Regions from separate parts of the Arthrobacter sp. P4_F10 genome, predicted to be linked through region 1. Evidence: riboswitches for the same ligand, from Rfam matches in the RefSeq annotation. Region 1 holds a riboswitch; each other region holds the start of a gene.
What was found. A riboswitch is a leader RNA that binds a small molecule or an ion and turns the genes downstream of it on or off. The one in region 1 is predicted to bind S-adenosylmethionine.
Positions count from the first base shown of each region.

Region 2: another riboswitch for S-adenosylmethionine. It lies ahead of AC1DR1_RS14940 (DUF1737 domain-containing protein); the one in region 1 lies ahead of AC1DR1_RS04190 (aminotransferase class V-fold PLP-dependent enzyme).
Region 3: another riboswitch for S-adenosylmethionine. It lies ahead of metX (homoserine O-acetyltransferase MetX); the one in region 1 lies ahead of AC1DR1_RS04190 (aminotransferase class V-fold PLP-dependent enzyme).

Region 1 covers NZ_JBFUJJ010000002.1:277,179-281,427, forward strand. Annotated here, with positions in the region: gene hisN (histidinol-phosphatase) at 1-610, shown strand, start outside; gene AC1DR1_RS04185 (glutamyl-tRNA reductase) at 714-2,093, shown strand; SAM riboswitch class IV at 2,170-2,283, shown strand; gene AC1DR1_RS04190 (aminotransferase class V-fold PLP-dependent enzyme) at 2,318-3,736, shown strand; gene AC1DR1_RS04195 (class I SAM-dependent methyltransferase) at 3,890-4,249, shown strand, end outside.
Region 2 covers NZ_JBFUJJ010000014.1:75,457-79,705, reverse strand. Annotated here, with positions in the region: gene AC1DR1_RS14950 (aminodeoxychorismate lyase) at 1-602, shown strand, start outside; gene AC1DR1_RS14945 (ATP-grasp domain-containing protein) at 766-1,722, opposite strand; SAM riboswitch class IV at 2,076-2,189, shown strand; gene AC1DR1_RS14940 (DUF1737 domain-containing protein) at 2,202-2,531, shown strand; gene AC1DR1_RS14935 (rhodanese-like domain-containing protein) at 2,528-2,947, shown strand; gene AC1DR1_RS14930 (O-succinylhomoserine sulfhydrylase) at 2,947-4,155, shown strand.
Region 3 covers NZ_JBFUJJ010000009.1:124,728-128,976, reverse strand. Annotated here, with positions in the region: gene AC1DR1_RS12060 (MFS transporter) at 1-685, opposite strand, end outside; gene metX (homoserine O-acetyltransferase MetX) at 852-1,991, opposite strand; SAM riboswitch class IV at 2,003-2,118, opposite strand; gene AC1DR1_RS12050 (bifunctional o-acetylhomoserine/o-acetylserine sulfhydrylase) at 2,234-3,550, opposite strand; SAM riboswitch class IV at 3,613-3,728, opposite strand; gene AC1DR1_RS12045 (VOC family protein) at 3,898-4,249, shown strand, end outside.

The sequences.
Region 1 (4,249 bases):
CGCGGTCCTGGGCGAAGAATTCGGCAGCTCGGGCCACGGCTCCCGCCGCTGGATCATTGACCCGATCGATGGCACCAAGAACTTTGTCCGCGGCGTCCCGGTCTGGGCCACCCTGATCGCCCTCGTCGATGAGGGCGAGCCGGTGGTCGGCGTCGTCAGCGCACCGGCACTGGGCAAGCGCTGGTGGGCCGCCAAGGGTGCGGGCGCCTACACGGGCCGCTCGCTCGCCGCCGCCACACGGCTGAAAGTATCCAACGTCTCCAAGCTCGAGGACGCCTCGCTGTCCTACTCCAGCCTTGGCGGCTGGAAGGAACGCGGGAACCTGGACGAGTTCCTGGGCCTCACCGAGGAAGTGTGGCGTACCCGCGCCTACGGTGACTTCTGGTCGTACTGCCTCGTGGCCGAGGGGGCTGTGGACATCGCCTGCGAACCCGAGCTGAACCTCTACGACATGGCCGCGCTGGTGCCGATCGTGACCGAGGCCGGCGGCCGCTTCACCTCGCTCGAGGGCGAGGACGGCCCCTTCGGCGGCAACGCCCTCGCCACCAATTCGATCCTCCACTCGGAAGTCCTCAAGCGGCTCAACCCCGGACTCGACGACCTCCTCTAGGCCCCACCCCTCAAGGATTCCCAAGGGCCCCTGTACGACGCTGTCCCCAACCTTCGCTGCCGGTCACGGCGTGGAGTGGGCATCGAGTGGCAGGAGGGCGGCCATGTCTGGATCGGTTCACGCCGCGGATCCCGAAACCTTCGACCCCGACGTCGGACCGGTTCTGCTGGTTCTCGTGGCGAAGTACCGGGACCTGGACATTGAGTCGGCCACCCGGCTCCAGGCCGTTTCCTCGGAGCTGGGCCAGAATCTGCTCGCCTGCAGTTCCGCCGTGTCCGGGTCCGTGGTCGTGTCCACATGCAGCCGCTTGGAAATCTACGGCGAGGTGGCGTCCAGGGAGCATATAGATGCCGTCTGCTCCGAGGCCCTGGGCTCTGTCCGCCTCTGCACGCGCCTCCCTGTGGCCCAGCTCGCGTCCCTGTTCGAGCACTCCTCTGGAGCGTCGGCCGCGGAGCATCTCTTCGGCGTTGCGGCCGGCCTGGACTCCGTCGTGGTCGGTGAGCGTCAAGTCGCCGGCCAGGTCCGCCGCGCGCTCGCTGCAGCACAGGCAGCAGGCACCGCGAGCGGGCTTTTAGTCCGGCTGTTTCAGGAGGCGTCCCGCACGGGCAAGGAGGTGGGGGCGCGGACCGCGCTCAGCAGCGCCAGCAGGTCCATAGCCTATGTGGCCCTTGAACTGGCGGCCGCCGGAGCAGCGCACCCATCCCTGGCTGATGCGTCCGTCGTCCTCTTCGGCACCGGTTCCTATGCCGTTTGCGTCGCGGAAATCCTCAGGAACAGTCGATGCCCCACCATTTCCGTCTTCTCCCAATCCGGCCGCGCGGAGGCGTTTGTGGCGAGCAGGGGCGGTACGGCGCTGACGGCACGGGAGCTGCCTGCCGCTGTTGCCCGGGCAGACATCATCATTGGCTGCAGCGGCACGGAGACCCGCATAGGTGCCGCCCAACTGGCCGGTTGGAGGGATGACACAGGCCGTGCCCTCATTGTCATCGATCTCGCACCCAGCCATGACTTCGACCCCCGGGTGGCGGATCTGCCGGGCGTTGAACTGATCACCCTGGATTCAGTGCGTTTCGCGGCTCCCCCGGCGGACGCCGAGGCGCTCCGCCTCGCCGGCGTCCTGGTCCGGCAAGCGGCGCTTCGCTTCGAAAAACAAGAAGGACTGCGCGTAGTCGACGCCGCCATTGTGGCCCTGCGCGGCCACGTCCACCAGGTCCTCGAGGCTGAAATGGCGCGCGTCATGAAGGAATACGGGTGCGGCGCCCAGGCTGAGGATGTGAACCTCGCGATGCGTCGAATTGTCCGCCGACTGCTTCACATCCCAACGGTCCGCGCCCGGGAATTGGCCTCGGACGGCCGCCAGTATGAGTACGCTGCCGCGCTGGAAGCCCTGTTCGGCCTCAGCATTCAGCTCACCGGCGCCCGGAACCCCGGGGCATACAATCTTGCCTTGGAAGGTGTCCCGGCCGCGCCGGCGGCTTCGTAGCCGTGTCCGTAATAATCCGCTTCACAATCGCTGGCCGTCTTTTCCCCGGCTGCGCGGATGTCCTACGCTCGATGCAGGTCACGAGTGCCAGCGCTAAACCCCGGTTTGCTGGCCGGCAACCCTCCAGACGCGGTGGGGTGCCCCGGGTGACGACCTGGCCGGTCCGGAACGGACCCGGCAAGCGCGGATTCCCATGATGTGGGGTCCTGGTCGAGTGAGGTCCCATGACAACTGCCATTTTTCCCGCAGCCCCCGAATTCCACGCCGCTGCGGCCCGCCCGCTGGCCGCCGTCACCGGCGCCGAAATCCAGGCCCCGCTGATCACCGGCGGCCACGCCCGCTACGCCAACCTCGACTACGGCGCCTCCGCCCCGGCACTGTCCGTCGTCTCGGCCTACCTGAACGAAATCCTGCCGTACTACGCGAGCGTGCACCGCGGCGCCGGCTACGCTTCGCAGATCAGCACGTCCGTCTACGAGAACGCCCGGGACATCGTGCGGGACTTCGTGGGCGGCCGGCCGGATGATTCGGTAATCTTCACCCGCAACACCACCGATTCCCTGAACCTGCTGGCCGGCTGCCTGCCGCTCCGCGACGGACGGCCGGTGGGCGAGGTCCTCTACCTCGACATCGAGCACCACGCCAACCTCCTGCCCTGGCAGAACGTCCCGCACCGCAGCGTCGTGGCCGCCCCCACCCTCGCGGCCACTGTGGACCGCCTGCGGGACGAGCTCGCCCGCGGCGGCGTGAGTCTGCTGGCCGTCACCGGCGCTTCCAATGTCACCGGGGAGATCCTGCCGATCCGGACTCTTGCCACACTGGCGCACGAGTACGGCGCCAGGATCGTCGTCGACGCCGCGCAGCTGGCCCCGCACCGGCGGATCGACATCGCCGCGGACGACGTCGACTACCTCGCCTTCTCGGGGCACAAGCTTTACGCCCCGTTCGGCGCCGGCGTGCTGGTGGGGCGGACGGACTGGCTCGACGCCGGCACCCCGCACCTGGCCGGCGGCGGCGCGGTCCGGGACGCCCGGCTCGACTCCGTCAGCTGGACCACCGGACCCGCCCGGCACGAGGGCGGCTCGCCGAACGTCCTCGGCGCGGCCGCCCTGGCCCGCGCCACCCAAGTGATCGCGGCCCTGGACCCGGAGCAGTGGCAGGCCCACGAGGACGCCATCCGGTCCTTCCTCGTCGAGGGTCTGCACGGCATTGACGGCGTGACCGTTCACCGGATCTTTGCCGATTCGACTCCCGCTTCTTCCCCCGGAGTCGATCTGCCGGGCACCGGCACCATCGGCGTCGTGAACTTTTCGGTGGAAGGCTACGACGCCGGGCTGGTGGCCGCCTACCTGTCGGCCGAACACGGCATTGGCCTGCGCGACGGCCGCTTCTGCGCCCACCCGCTGCTCAAGCGGCTCGGCCTGCCTGCAGGCTCCCTGCGCGCCAGCTTCGGCCTCGGCTCACGGCTGGAGGACGCCGAGCGCCTGTTGGCCGGCCTGCAGCAGCTGCGGCAAACGGGACTCGGCTGGGACTACGTGGTGGACGCCGGCCGCTGGGTGCCGGCCAACGATACCCGCAGCTACCCTCACTGGGCGCCGAACACCCCGGGCACCGCTGGTGCCGCGCCGTGCACGGAGGACTAGGCACGGCGGACTAAGCAGGCGTACTAACCCGAGGCAGGATCAGGACCCCAGCGCCGGTGCGGTAAATTCGAAAGGTATCTGAAACCAGCAGGACCTTCCCGAAGGAGATCGCACGTGGCAAGCGGCGGACCCCAACTGCACAGTAGCTCCAAACTGCACAGTGGTTCCAAACTGCACAGTGGCCCCAAACTGCACAGTGAACGTCGCCAGGAACTCGGACAAAGCTTCCAGGACGGCGGGGAGCACTATGAACGCGTCCGCCCTAGCTATCCGCAGGAGTCGGCCGACTGGCTGATTCCGGCGGGGGCCAAGGACGCCGCGGACATTGGCGCCGGCACCGGAAAGTTCACGGCGCTTCTGGCAGAACGTGGACTGCGCACGGTGGCTGTTGACCCCTCAGCGGACATGCTCGAGCAGTTGCGCCGGACCCTGCCCGGTGTCACCGCCATCGAGAGCAGTGCCGAGAAGACGGGCCTGGAGCCAGAGACGTTCGATCTCGTCACGGTCGCCCAG
Region 2 (4,249 bases), on a different contig from region 1:
GGCCGGAGGGCGCCGCCGCCCCCACGTGCTGGGTCCAGGCCTCCGCGCCCGCGGCCGCGGGCCGCCGGCAGCGCGAGACCGGAATCGACGTCATCCTGCTGGACCGTGGCTACGACAGCGAAGTCGGCGAGCGCGCCCCCTGGCTGCTGCTCGGCGCCAAGACCCTCTCCTACGCCGTGAACATGGCGGCGCTGCGCTACGCCCACCGGCACGGCGCCGACGACGTCATCTTCACGTCCGCGGACGGCCGGGTCCTGGAGGGACCGACGTCGACCGTTCTGCTGGCCCACCTGGAAACCGCGGACGACGGCGCCGGTGGCGTCCGCACAACCCGGCGGCTCATCACCCCGCAGCTGGACAGCGGCATTCTGCCGGGGACTTCGCAGGGCGCCCTGTTCACCGCCGCCAAGGCCGCCGGCTGGGAGCTGGGCTACGGCCCGCTGGAGCCGAAGGACCTGCTGGATGCCGACGCGGTCTGGCTGATCTCCAGCATCCGGCTCCTGGCCCCGGTGAACCACATCGACGGCCAGGAAATCGGCACCCCGGAACTGCGACGCCAGCTCACGGCCGAACTCAACGCACTGTTCGCCACCATCGAATAGTGCGGCCAGGCCGGTGCTGCACGGCAGGCGCCGCTGATACTCACCGGTTTTGCGGCCAGGGACCACGGTAACGACGGCGGTTTGTGGGAACACGCCGTCCTCCGGCCTCAAAGGTGGGGAGACTCAGCGACTGCGTGAGCACACCGTTCTGCCGGGCCGCGCTTCACCCCAGGGCGTCCGCGGGAACCGCCGGGCACCGCCGGAACGAGACCGGGTTGAACGCCGGGAGCATGAAGGTGGCCAGCACGGCGTCGAGCATTTCCGGGGCCCAGGTGCTGTTCTCCCCCAGGGTCGCGCAGACGCCCAGTACCACGGGGGTTCCGTCCGCGCGGCGGCGGATCCGGACCTGGACCGGCCCGGTCAGCCCGAGCGTGCGGACGGCGGCCAGGCCCAGCTTCCGCACGTCCCCGGCCTGGCTCGCCGGCACCCTGCGGCTGACTTCGTCGCTGCCGGCGTGTCCATACGGGGTCCTGGTCTTCTCGAGGACCACCGCCACCGGCGCCATCGCGTTGCGTGCCGGAGTGCCGAACACCAGGCACACGTAGTCGGCGCCCGGGATAAACTCCTGGACAAGTTGCCCCGCCGGCATGTTCTTCCAGCTAACCGAGGCCGTTCCGGCCAGCACGTGGACACCATGGGAGCCTTTGAAGACCCGCGGCTTGACCACCACGGGGCCGGTGAGGGAGGCGAGGGATGCCGGCGCGGCGGCGAGGTCGCCCGGAACCGCGAACTGGGGCACCGGAATCCCGGCTGCCTGCAACGCCCAGGTGGTGAACAGCTGGTCGTTGGCGAGGGCCACCGCGGCGGGGTCGCCCACGATGATCCGCACGTCCTGGGCGAATCCGGCACGGGCCGCGGCCAGGACCGGAAGTTCCACAGTCAGGGTCGGAATGATGACGTTGATGGCTTCACGGTCCACCAGCCGGCGCAGGTCCAGGATCATGTCCGGGTCCGTCGCCGGCAGGAGCCTGACCGCGGCCGCGGCGGCGGCATCCTCCGCCTGGCGGGAGTCGGCGCGGGCGTCGGAGCCGAGATACGGGAGTCCGCGGGCTTCGAGCTGGGCCGCGACGGTCCGGCCGGCGGCGCTTGCTATCCCGGTAACCAGTATGCGCGGGCCCACAATTGCTCCATTCCGCCGTCACCGGCCGGGCCATGGCTGTGGCTCCGACGGTTCCGGGCACTGATTCACAGACAACTTGACAGACAACTTGTTTTGATGGACAGACGGCTCGATTCACGGACAGCCCGGTTAACCTGAGAATCCGGCCGACACGTCGGCCATGCCCTCCAGTAGACGGCGAATCGTCCGCGCACACACGAGTGGGCTGTACCCGAAATTGGAGCCCGCCACTACTCGGCCGGGCCCCGCCCCACGCTGGGCCCGGCCGGCGCCAGCGCCTGGGCGTGGCCCGGTTACGGAACATGACGACGACGGCGGTGCGGGCCGGCGTCGTAGGTGTTACGTTTTTGGGGAGTAATGAGAACCGGTGCCAAGCCCTGACTGGCCGGTCGGCAACCCTCCTTTTCGCGGCGGGGTGCCTCAGGTGAATACTCGGCAATCGAGAATTCGAGCTGCAAGCGTGAAAGAGGAGATCCGTCGTGCCCCCCACGTCAACACCCGCCGTACCCGAAATACTCAGCACCACAGCACGCAGTGCACCACCTGCCGGCGAGGAAAGACTGGCCTACCGGCTGTTCACCGGCACGGATGACCGCGCCTTTTGTGAGCGCGTGTCCGCCGCCCTGGCCGAGGGCTATGTCCTGCACGGAAGCCCCGCCGCCACCTTCAACGGCAGCACCGTGATCGTGGCGCAGGCGCTGGTCCTGCCGGCCGCGATTGCGAGCGCGGACGCCGCCGTGGCCAATGCAGTCGATGAGCTCGATGCCGACGAGATTGACGCTGTTGGGGCATTCGAGGGCCACGCATGAGCTACGCCGGAGACCTCAGCCCCCATGAGGCGTGGGCCAAGCTGGAGGCGGGAGCCCTCCTGGTGGATGTCCGGACCGAGGGCGAATGGGCCCACATCGGCATCCCGGACACGACGTCCGCGGGCGGAAGGCGGAACGATCCGCTTTTCATCCAGTGGAACCTCGCCGGCGGCGTACCGAACCCGCACTTCGTGGAACAGCTAAGGCGAGAGGCACCGGAGGACTCCGCCGTCGAACTGGTGTTCCTTTGCCGCTCCGGTGTCCGCTCGATCGCCGCCGCGACGGCCGCGACGGCCGCCGGTTACACCTCGTACAACGTTCTTGAGGGCTTCGAAGGCGAGACCGACCGTTTTGGCGACCGCACCGTCAACGGCTGGAAGAACCGCGGCCTGCCCACCAACCTTGGAAAGATCTGATGACTTTCAATCCCGACGCCGCCGGCTGGGCCGCCGACACCCAGGCTGTCCGCGGCGGCCTTGACCGCACCGGCTTCCAGGAAACCACCGAGCCGATCTTCCTCAACTCCGGATTCGTCTACGAGTCCGCGGCCGCCGCCGAGCGTGCCTTCACCGGGGAAGACGAGCGCTTCGTCTACTCCCGCTACGGCAATCCGTCCGTCGCCACCTTCCAGGAGCGGCTCCGGCTGCTCGAGGGAACCGAGGCGTGTTTTGCGACGGCGTCCGGCATGTCCGCCGTCTTCACCGCGCTGGGCGCGCTGTTGGCTGCCGGCGACCGCGTAGTCGCAGCCCGCTCGCTGTTCGGCTCGTGCTTTGTGATCCTCAACGAGATCCTGCCGCGCTGGGGTGTCGAGACGGTCTTCGTGGACGGCCCGGACCTGGAACAATGGCGCTCTGCCCTGTCCGAGCCGGCCACGGCGGTATTCTTCGAGTCGCCCTCGAACCCCATGCAGGAAATCGTGGACATCGCCGCCGTGAGCGAACTGGCGCATGCGGCCGGCGCCACGGTGGTGGTCGACAACGTCTTCGCCACCCCGCTGCTGCAGCGCTGCGGAGAGCTCGGCGCGGACGTGGTGGTCTACTCCGGCACCAAGCACATCGACGGGCAGGGCCGCGTGCTCGGCGGGGCGATCCTGGGCACCAAGGAATTCATCGACGGGCCCGTCAAGCAGCTCATGCGGCACACCGGTCCGGCACTCTCGGCCTTCAATGCCTGGGTGCTCACCAAGGGCCTGGAGACCATGGCCCTGCGCGTCAACCATTCCTCGGCCTCCGCCCTGCGGCTGGCCGAATGGCTCGAGGGACAGCCTGCGGTCAGCTGGGTCAAGTACCCGCTGCTGCCGTCCCACCCGCAGTACCCACTCGCCGTGAAGCAGATGAAGGCCGGCGGGACAGTGCTCACGCTGGAGCTTTCGCCCTCGCCGGGACGCACCGCGAAGCAGGCCGCCTTCGCCCTGCTGGACGCGCTGCGGATCATCGACATCTCCAACAACCTGGGTGATGCCAAGACGCTCATCACGCATCCTGCGACTACGACGCACCGCGCGATGGGCCCGGAAGGCCGTGCGGCGATCGGGCTCAGCGACGGCGTGGTCCGGCTTTCGGTGGGCCTGGAGGACGTGGAGGACCTGATCCGCGACCTCGGCCAGGCGCTCAAGCAGGTCTAGCGCTCAAGCAGGTCTAGCGCTCAAGCAGGTCTGGGCCAACGCAGGTCTGGGCCAACGCGGGCGGGGTGGCCGGGAAGGCCCCGGTCCGAAAACC
Region 3 (4,249 bases), on a different contig from region 1:
CCTCCAGGAAGATCGGGGCGTCCTGGACCTTAGTGCGGATGTAGTAGCCGACGATCACGATCACAGCAGAGAGCCAGAAGGCCACACGCCAGCCCCAGCTGAGGAACTCGGCGGAGGACAGCGTGGCGGACAGGGTGAACAGCACACCGGTGGCCAGCAGGTTGCCCATCGGAACCGCCGACTGCGGCCAGCTTGACCAGAATCCGCGGGACTTGCTCGGGCTGTGCTCGGCAACGAGGAGGACTGCGCCGCCCCACTCACCGCCGACGGCGAAGCCCTGGACGAAGCGCAGGAAGACCAGCAGGGCCGGGGCCCAGTAGCCGATCTGCTGGAAAGTCGGCAGGCAGCCCATCGCGAAGGTGGCAACGCCGACAAGGATGATGCTCAGCTGGAGCAGTTTCTTGCGGCCGAACTTGTCGCCGAAGTGGCCGAAGACGATGCCACCGATGGGGCGGGCAACAAAGCCGACCGCATAGGTGACGAACGCGGCAATGATGCCGTCCAATTCCGAACCGGTATTGGGAAAGAACAGCTTGCCGAAGACAAGGGTGGCGGCGGAGGCATAGAGGAAGAATTCATACCACTCAACCACCGTGCCGGCCATGGAGGCCGTGACTACCTTCTTCAGGCCGGACGATTTGACGTCCGTTTCTTCAGCGCGCCTCGCGGCGTTTTCCGTACTCATCGTGACTCCTTCGGTGTCTCCGTCGACACCCTGTGGACCATTGGGCTGAGGACGCCCGTGATGTAGGGCACATGGCGTCATTCCCCATGAGTATGGACGCTCCCGCCCTGAGCATCAACGGCCATTAGTGCAGAGCGCGTCTGCAAAAATGCACAACCGATGTGGTCTAGTGGCCGAAGAAGGCCTCCCGCAGCTGGGCGCTGAGCTGGCCGATTTCGGTCAGGAAGCCGTCGTGGCCGATCGGCGCTTCAATGATGTGCAGTTCCGGGCCGCCCGGCAAGGCCTCGGCCAGTTGACGGGACTGGGCCGGGAAATACAGGCGGTCCGAGTCCACGGCCGCCACCAGGAACTCTGCGGTGGCCGGAGCAAGGGCCTCCCCGAGGCTTCCGCGCCCCCGGCAGACATCGTGGCTCATGAGGGCTTCGGTGATGGCGATGTAGCTGTTCGCGTCAAAGCGCCGGACCAGTTTGCTGCCCTGGTGGTCCAGGTAGCTTTCCACCTGGAAGCGCCCGCGTCCGGCCAGCGACCCGGCTTCCAGGGTCGCCTCGGACTCCTGGGCGTTCCGGCCAAACCGGCCGTCCAGTTCGGCCGCCGAGCGGTAGGTGATGTGCGCGATGCGGCGGGCGAGGGCGAGACCTGCTTCGGGTTCCGGGCCGCCGTAGTAATTTCCGCCGTTGAAATGGGGGTCCTGGCGGATGGCCAGGGTCTGGGCCTGCGCGAAGGCAATCTGTTCGGCCGTGCTGCTGGCGCCGACGGAAATCACGGCGCAGCGCCGGACCCGGCCGGGGAACGTGACGGCCCATTCGAGTGCGCGCGCGCCGCCGAGTGAGCCGCCCAGCACGGCATACCAGGTGCCGATGCCCAGGGCGTCGGCCAGCCGCGCCTCGGCGGCGGCGGTGTCCCGCAGGGTGACGAGCGGGAACCGCGATCCCCAGGGGCGCCCGTCGGGGGCCGGGGTGGAGGGTCCCGTGGAACCGTGGCAGCCGCCCAGGATGTTGATTGAAACGACGAAGTACTTGTCCGTGTCCACGGGAGCCCCGGGTCCGGCGAGCTGTTCCCACCAGCCGGGTTCCTCGCTGTCGCCGCGGGTCACGTGCGTGTCGCCGGTCAGGGCGTGTTCTATGAGGACGGCGTTGGAGGCGTCCGCGTTCAGGGTCCCCCACGTCTCGTAGGCGAGGACCACATCCGGCAGCGGAATCCCTGATTCGAGCTGCAGGTCGCCGATCCGGACGTACTGGACGGTCCCGTCCGGGTTGCGGGATGGCTTGGTTTCGGGAGCACCCGTGCGGGTGACGGCAATCGTCATGTGAGGACCTATCTTCGCGCTTGCCTGCCGTCAGCTGACCGGCAGGCCAGGTCTTCACCCGGGGCACCCCGCCGCAAAAGGAGGGTTGCCGGCCAGCAAGCCGGGGCTGTCACTGGCACTCATGACCTGGTACGAGTCTACGAAACAGGGGGCGGAAATCACGAAGATTGTGACTTCCATGTGACAGCCCGGCGGCCGGCCGTCCCGTCGAGGGGACACCGGCCGTCGGCCGCCCTGCGTGCCTAGGCGCCCTTGGCCGCGCGGAATCCGGCGTCGAGGTCCGCGAGGATGTCGTCGATGTGTTCCAGGCCCACCGAAAGCCGCACCAGCCCCTGATTGACGCCGGCGATCGCCTGCTGCTCGGGCGAGAGCTGGCTGTGGGTGGTCGACGCCGGGTGGATCACCAGGGAACGGACATCGCCGATGTTCGCGACGTGCGAGTGCAGTTCGAGCGCATCGACGAACCGCTTGCCGGCCTCGGCTCCCCCGGCGATGTTGAACGCCACGACGGCGCCGGTCCCCTTGGGCCCGTACTTGCGGCCTCGCTCGTACCAGGGGCTGGACGGCAGCCCGGCGTAGGCGACCGATTCGACGTCGTCCCTTGCCTCCAGCCAGTGCGCCACCTTGGTGGCGTTGGCTACGTGGCGTTCGACGCGCAGGCTCAGCGTTTCGATGCCCTGGGCGATGAGGAAGGCGTTGAACGGGGACACGGCGGAGCCGAGGTCGCGCAGGAGCTGGACGCGGGCCTTGAGGATGTAGGAAAGGTTCGCGCCCAGCGCCCCCTCCGCACCGAGATCGCGGGCGTAGACCAGGCCGTTGTAGGTAGGGTCCGGGGTGTTGAAACCGGGGAACCGCTCCGGGTCCTTGCCGAAGTCGAAGTTGCCGGAGTCCACGATCACGCCGGCGATCGCGGCGCCATGGCCGCCGAGGTACTTGGTGGCGGAGTGGACCACGATGTCCGCGCCCCACTCGATGGGCCGGATCAGGTACGGGGTGGAGAGCGTGTTGTCGACGATCAGCGGCACCCCGGCCTCGTGCGCCACATCGGAGATGCCCTCGATGTCCAGGACGTCCTGGCGGGGGTTGGAGACCACTTCGCCGAAGAACAGCTTGGTGTTGGGCCGGACGGCGTCCCGCCACTGGTCCAGGTTGTCCGGGTCCTCCACGAAGGTCACGGAGATGCCGAATTTCTTCAGCGTGTGGGCGAGCAGGTTGTAGGTTCCGCCGTAGAGGCTGGGGCTGGCCACCACATGGTCCCCGGCCTCGGCGACGTTGAGGATCGCGAAGGTCTCCGCGGCCTGGCCGGAGCTGAGCAGCAGGGCCGCGAGGCCGCCTTCCAGGCTGGCCACGCGCTGCTCGACGGCGTCCTGGGTGGGGTTGCCGATCCGGGTGTAGATGGGGGCGAGTTCGGCGAGTGCGAAGCGGTTGGCGGCGCTTTCGGCGCTGGGGAACACGAACGACGTCGTCTGGTAGATGGGCAGGGACCGCGCACCGGTGGCGCTGTCCGGCTCCTGGCCGGCGTGGATCTGGCGGGTTTCGAAGGACCAGGCGTTGGACATTGATGCTCCTCAAAGGGACCGGGCACAGCACCGGCCAGGGCTTTGGGCCCGGACCGGCACAGGCGCCGCGCTTGCCCTCCGGCGGGCGCCGGACGGCCAGGTCCTCACCCGGGGCACCCCACCGCGATACGAGGGTTGCCGGCCAGCAAGCCGGGGCTGTGCGCTGGCACTCATGACCTGGCTTCAGTGTAGGAATGGCGGCGGAGCCCTGGAAGCTTTGTGACGAAGATGAAGACGGTTGCCGTGGCGGCGCCTCCCGGGACACCGAGCCTGCCGCCGTCGGACATCCCATGACGGTTAGGGGAACCTAAGCTGAGAGGTCCATCACAAAGTGCCAAGATGATGGCATGCGCATGGATCACGTCTCTTACGCCTGTGAACACGATGGCTTGGCAGCCACCACTGAACGTATTGCGTCTGCCCTCGGCGTTGAAGCCGTGAAGGGTGGAGTGCACCCCCGTTTCGGGACACGCAACATGATTATCCCGCTCGCGGGACACAAGTACCTGGAAGTCGTGGAGGTCCTGAACCACCCGGCATCGGACAAGGCCCCGTTCGGCCAGGCAGTCCGGGCACGCTCGGAAGCGGGCGGCGGCTGGATGGGCTGGTGCGTCGAGGTTGACGATCTCGCCCCGTTCGAGGAGCGGCTGGGCCGCGCGGCCGTCAACGGCAACCGGAAGTTTCCGGACGGCCGCGAAC